2 regions of the Blautia sp. CGZ-1-C1 genome follow, and region 2 is predicted to be linked to the other one. Evidence: riboswitches for the same ligand, from Rfam matches in the RefSeq annotation. Region 2 holds a riboswitch; the other holds the start of a gene.
What was found. A riboswitch is a leader RNA that binds a small molecule or an ion and turns the genes downstream of it on or off. The one in region 2 is predicted to bind tetrahydrofolate.
Positions count from the first base shown of each region.

Region 1 (3,388 bases), on a different contig from region 2:
ATTATTTTGAAGTGGCCGGAATTAGATACAGCAAAAGAATTGTTGATCGAGCAAATAAGACTTATAAGATATGGGAAACAGCCTGGATTACAGATGTTTTATATTTCTATACATAATTTGGCATATATGGGGGTGCTTGATTTATCAGATGAAATTCTTATGCCATTAGATAAGGCTTTATTAGAGTGTGCAGAGCATACGGCTTATGAAAAAATAAAGGAATGTACAGAAAAAGAGATAAAATCTACAATAAATCTTCGTTCCGCATGTGCAAGAACTGCTTTTCAAATAGATAAGTGTATTTCGGAAAAACCAGATGCACCGGTATTGAAAGGCATTGAAAAATGGAAGGAAATATGTATTGGAAGATTGTCAAACAATGAATTTGTAGAGGTTAAGAGACAGTGGCTTTTATAGATTAGAGGATTATATGCTAATAGACAAGATTGCTTTATTGTATCTCCGAGACGGAAAGATTCTGAGTTTCAGAAGTAGAGGAAAAGACATATATTACAATCCCGAAGGAAAAGAGAAGGCACAGAAACAGATATGCAGATACTGGCGCGATATAGCGATATTGGAAGATACAGTAAAGTTGAAGCACAGGCACATTATCATCAGGAAGGAATCACTATGTGGATAACCTGGTATATGGCTAAGTTTGCTCGTGAGTCTAGATACCAGGAAATAGAAGTGGAGTATTATGACTTTAACTGGAAAAAACAGCGCCAGAAATTGTCAGGATGGACGGTACAGATCTGTTAGCTGAAATTAATTATTTGTCCGGAAAGATTATATAACATGGAAATAGATGTGTTACGGAATTATGTACGATTCTGGACCGAGAATATGGTATCAGTACGGACCGGAAGATGTAAAGCAACATTATAAAGAATATCTGCAAAGTGTACTTCGAAACTATTAGTTCTGGCAGCAGGAAAAAATTATTCTGAAAAGTCAGAAAAAACCTTTTCTATTATCGTATTACATGGTATACTGAATACCGAAATGAATGATATGCAAAATAGGATTTTATGCGTTAAGTGTTCGGTGAATGGGGAGTTGTCACTGAAACGAAAAGTACGTCTTACGGTATATTATCCGCACCCGTTGCAAACAATATAAGAGGATATCTCATATTGTGTTAGGGAATGTTTTCGACATACATTCTATCACAATTGGAGATATCCTTTTTTTACTGAATATCCACTTGAGTGTGTTCAAAAGGATAATCTCCATTCAAAAAATACAAAGGAGGTTATTTTTTAATGGTTGACAAGCTGAAAATTGAGCAGGCAGTCCGTCTGCTTCTGGAAGGTATCGGTGAAGATATCACGCGGGAAGGTCTGATCGATACTCCTGACAGGATTGCCCGTATGTGTGAAGAAATTTACGGAGGTCTTGGCCATGAAGCGGACCAGCACCTGTTGAAGCAGTTTCCTGTAGAGAATAATGAAATCGTGTTGGAAAAAGACATCACCTTTTACTCCATGTGTGAGCATCACCTGATGCCTTTTTATGGAAAAGCTCATCTTGCATACATCCCTAACGGCAAAGTTACCGGTTTAAGTAAACTGGCACGTACAGTAGAGGTTTATTCCAGAAGACCACAGATTCAGGAACGCCTTACTGTTCAGATTGCAGATGCTTTAGAGCGTACTCTGGATCCAAAAGGAATTATGGTAATGCTGGAAGCGGAACATACCTGTATGACCATGCGCGGAATAAAAAAACCGGGCAGCAAAACAATCACTACTGTAACCCGTGGTGCATTTACAGAAGATAAGGAACTGCAGAAAATGTTCCTTTCTATGGTAAAAGGATGAATAACAATTTTTTAGATATGGACCGTGTCAATCAGATCTGGGGGCACCCGGTTTATCAGGAACACTATAAAAAAATACAGGAACTCGAGAGTGAACGGAGCTTCTGCCGTCATACTACTGAACATTTTTTGGATGTTGCACGGCTGATGTACATTTATGCACTGGAGGAACATCTGGAGCTGCACAAAGAGCTTATCTATGCAGCAGCACTTCTTCATGATATCGGACGTGCACAGCAATATCAGTACAACATTCCCCATGATATTGCAGGAGTAGAAATCGCAAGGGAAATTCTGACAGATCTGCACTTTACAGAACAGGAAAAAGAACTGATTCTGTCTTCCATTGGACATCACCGAAAAGGAGATTCCTGCAGTACGCTAACAGCACTTCTTTATAAAGCGGATAAGCAGTCCAGAAATTGTTTTTTATGTTCCGCTGCTTCTGAATGCTATTGGTCTGATGATAAAAAAAATATGAAAATTGAATACTGATCTTTCTCATAAGCATAAAAGAAAGGATGGGCTCTGCTCATGAAAATTGGAAACCGTTTTTTTGATACTAAGAATCATACTTACATAATGGGAATCTTAAATGTTACCCCTGATTCCTTTTCGGACGGCGGCAAATGGAATCATATAGATGAAGCTTTGAAACATACAGAGGCAATGATTGCTGATGGTGCAGATATTATTGATATCGGAGGCGAATCTACACGTCCCGGCCATACACCTGTCAGTGCTGATGAGGAAGCGCAGAGAGTTCTCCCTGTTATTGAAGCGGTCAAAAAGCATTTTGACATTCCTGTTTCTGTAGATACTTTTAAGAGTAGTGTTGCTGAAAGCTCTATTCAGGCAGGAGCTGACCTGGTTAACGATATCTGGGGATTAAAATATGATCCGAACATGGCAGCTGTAATCGCAAAATATGATGTGGTCTGTTGTCTGATGCACAACAAATCTAATACTGAATATCAAAACTTTCTCATTGATATGCTCGCCGAAACACAGGAATGTGTCAATCTTGCAAGACAGGCTGGCATTAAAGATGAAAAAATCATGCTTGACCCGGGAATTGGTTTTGGAAAAACATTTGAAATGAATCTGGAAGCAATGAATCACCTGGAGCTTTTTCAGAATCTGGGATTTCCGGTTCTCCTTGGTACATCCCGCAAATCCATGATCGGACTGGCGCTGGATCTTCCTGTAGATCAGCGGGTAGAGGGGACTTTGGCTACCAGTGTAATTGGCGTCATGAAGGGATGCTCTTTTGTCCGTGTCCACGATATTAAAGAAAACAAGCGTGTGATCCAGATGACAGAAGCAATCTTAGGATGCAGATAAATTGCTGGCACAAAACAGATGGTAAATATAAATAATATACAGAAAGGCTTTACTGTTATGGATGAGACCAGATTAGATAAAATAGAAATTAAAGAGCTGGAGGTTTTTGCAAACCATGGTGTATATCCCGAAGAAAATGTTCTGGGACAGAAATTTGTTATTTCTGCCACGCTTTTTACCAGAACACGTCTGGCGGGATTAACCGATGAGTTGTCTGCC
Region 1 covers NZ_JBWLUT010000088.1:25,739-29,126, forward strand. Annotated here, with positions in the region: gene AC058W_RS07100 (hypothetical protein) at 1-417, shown strand, start outside; partial or broken gene AC058W_RS07105 (peptide deformylase) at 667-800, shown strand; THF riboswitch at 1,019-1,115, shown strand; gene folE (GTP cyclohydrolase I FolE) at 1,269-1,826, shown strand; gene AC058W_RS07115 (HD domain-containing protein) at 1,823-2,320, shown strand; gene folP (dihydropteroate synthase) at 2,360-3,169, shown strand; gene folK (2-amino-4-hydroxy-6-hydroxymethyldihydropteridine diphosphokinase) at 3,188-3,388, shown strand, end outside.
Region 1: it holds a riboswitch for tetrahydrofolate, as region 2 does, so the genes downstream of both, folE (GTP cyclohydrolase I FolE) here and AC058W_RS04220 (folate family ECF transporter S component) in region 2, are expected to answer to the same signal.

Region 2 (3,388 bases):
GAAAAGTTCAATCTGCCTTTTCTGCCATTACATGATTACTTTAATAATGAAGCAATTCAAAAGGGATTTGACCAGATTACTACTGATGGCATTCACCTTACTCGATATGGACACGAATTACTTGCTACTCTGTTGTATGAAGTAATAATAAAAGAGTTCCACTGACCATTTAACCAAATCAAGTAAGTCCCCTGCTTCAATTGCGAAGAGCAATAAGCAGTGGGTAGGGACTTGCTTGTATCAGAAGGGGTACAAGCCCCTTCTGATAAACTGCGAAGCAGTTATTTGGTTATGAGCAAGTAGCGAAAGCGGATTGCGAATATCCGATTGACTTTCGATGATCATATGACACTCTCTTCTATTCATAACAATTTCAAAACTGTTTTTTTCATCTACCTTTAATCCTTTTGAAATCATAGATCTTCATGCCAAACAACCTTGCACATTTTTTTCAAACTCTGTATAATTCAAAAAAGACACTTCAGTATATAAGTATCTTATCGAAAGGAGTCTTCCTTAATATATGGAAACTACAATTAAGCAAATCGAAGATATGTCCCTGAATGCCTGGCCTTCTCACAAGATGGAACTGTATGATGGCTGGATTCTGAGATTTTCCTATTTTTATACACACAGAACCAACAGCGTAGAGCAGTTTGGAAATTCCACTCTCACATGGAGAGAAAAAATCCCTTACTGCGAAAGCGTCTACAAACGCCTGGGAACTCCTGCTGTTTTTAAAATCAGCCCCCTTGTTTCCCCGGACTTTGATTATGTCCTGGAGAACCGCGGATATGCAATCCAACATACAACAAACGTCATGGCAATGAGTTTGAAAACAGCACATCTGGAGGCACCATATCCTGACGTGACTTTCTGCGATAACATTCCTTCCGAATGGATTGAAAGTTTGTTCCGTTTAAAGAACACCACAAATCCGATTCATCGAAGGGTCGTTCCATCCATGTATCAGGCCATCCTGAAAGAAACGATCTGTGCTTCCATCCGTATAGACGGACAGATTATTGCAACCGGACTTGGAATTCTGGATCGTGATTATATAGGTATCTACGCTATCCACGTCAAAGAAGAATATCGCAAGCATGGCTATGCACGCCAGATCTGCACCGGACTTCTGAAAGAGGGGATGAAAAAAGGTGCGCAGAATGCTTACCTTCAGGTCGTTGAAGGAAATGATAATGCCCGGGCACTTTATAAATCACTCGGATTTCACCAGCTTTATACCTACTGGTTCCGCGTGCAGCCAGATGAAAATGGGAATTTCCCACCTGAGAAATAAATGAAAGTACAAAAATAAATCCGATGATATTCTCAAATCAAAGAAACCCACTATAAAGCAGTTTCATTTATCTGCTCCACAGCGGGCTTCTTTATCTTCACTTTTTTCTTTTTCGGGGAATCGATTGATATGTAATTAACATAGTTCGCGCATGCTATGTTATCTTATCAGTCCATTATTCAAGTCTTATTCTGTTACCGTTTTTCTGATTTCAACAGAGCCATCATTTTTTTCTGAATTCTGGCTCTCTGCCTTCACCTTATTTATACGGTTTTCTTCTTCAATACTGCCGGTGCCGCATTACCAACAACCATTGCTGTCAGCGGGCTGAAGTACAGCAGGCAGGTCAGTACACAGTAGATCGGAATCATAATTGCAAACTGTACCAGTCTTCCCGGCATGATCGCATAGAAGTTGTAACCAAGCATGATTACAAGACCAGCTGTTGTAAATACCAGAGAACTGAGAATTGCAGTCACCACGATAGATACACAGATACCAACTGTTTTTCCGGTTTTCTTTCTGTTTGCAAACAATGGTTTCGCAAGAGCAGGAAGAACACCCCAGAGGATTGCCGCAACTGTAATAAACGGGTTTACCGCATAACCTTTCATGAAGCATCCGATAATATCTGCACATAATCCACAGACACCACCTGCTACCGGGCCCAGCCACAGACCAGCAAGGATTGTACATACACTTCCCACAGAAATACGATACGCACCAAGATCAATGACCAGAACTCGTGTGAGTACCAGATGCATGGCGATCAGAAGAGCCATGAACACCAATGTTTTTACGTTCCAATATTGTTTTTTCTGCATAATAAAAACACCTCCATAATGTGTTTAAAAAAATAGAGTAGTTACATAAATAATAATCCCTCCACATTATGAGATGTCCTCACATGTAGCAACGGGTGCGGAAATTATATCGTAAGCAGCTCGCTTTTCTGCTTTTCGTTTCACGGCGACTCCCCAGCCTGTGAACACTTGACGCATAAAATCCTACTTCGCTATTATTTATTTATCGAAATTATAACACAATTCATAAAAATTACAATATATTTTCCGTTATTATTTTCACAAATTTGAATACTACTTTTTGTTCATTCTATACGAATAATCTGCTTTTTTACTTGAGAGTATTGCTGCAAACACTCATAAGTCTATGAATAAAACAGCCGCATATACTAATACTATAACATTATGCAGCAGTCCGGCATCTTCAGCAATGAGAAATTACATGAATACAGATATTCCGTCCCGGTCTGCTATAATCATGGAGGTAAAAAAATGTCAGAAATATGCAAAAATAACTGCCAAAATCCTTATAATATATGTTATGATAATTACTTGAATACCAACGCCTGTACGGAATGTACCGGCCTGATATGCACTCCTGCCAAAGACAATGACGAATGGGAAAGCTACCGGAAAATTTTTGATTTTATCCCTGAACCACCAGAAGACGGTATCCCTCTCTGTAAATAACTATTGCATACGGCAGGAATCATGTTCAAACGAATGATTTATCGGAGGTCCTGTCTATATTATGAAAAAACTGCTTGCTGCATGTGTCTGTGCCGGTCTTAGCTTCTCTATTGCCGGATGCAGCCCTGGAACTGTACTGGAACAATTTACATCTACCGGAGATACATCCGTCCGGGAACTCACTTCTTCATCTGATACCACAACTACAACCGAAGCCAAAGACCGCGTTTATATGGATGAGCTCTCCGGCACCTTGCAGGATTTTTCCGGAAGTCAGCTCATCCTGAATACAGACAGTGCCTCTTATGTATTTAATGTTTCTAATGCCACATTGGAATGTAAGGGCGGAATGATCACCGGTGACGAGATCAGTATTATTTATGAGGGGCAGCTCTCTGGTACAGATACCAGCAGCGTGCATGTTCTCAAAGTCGTAGATGAATATCACAAAAAAAATAAACTAAAGAAAAGAACTGCTCATGGACAGGTTATCTCCCTGACCTCCAATACAATTACCATAAAATCAAAAAAGGGTAAAACTGCTACCTACCCGATTACCGGAACTGAGCAATATTATCAAAACGGAATCAAGGTC
Region 2 covers NZ_JBWLUT010000060.1:23,847-27,234, reverse strand. Annotated here, with positions in the region: gene AC058W_RS04230 (SGNH/GDSL hydrolase family protein) at 1-165, shown strand, start outside; gene AC058W_RS04225 (GNAT family N-acetyltransferase) at 524-1,300, shown strand; gene AC058W_RS04220 (folate family ECF transporter S component) at 1,564-2,124, opposite strand; THF riboswitch at 2,212-2,317, opposite strand; gene AC058W_RS04215 (hypothetical protein) at 2,855-3,388, shown strand, end outside.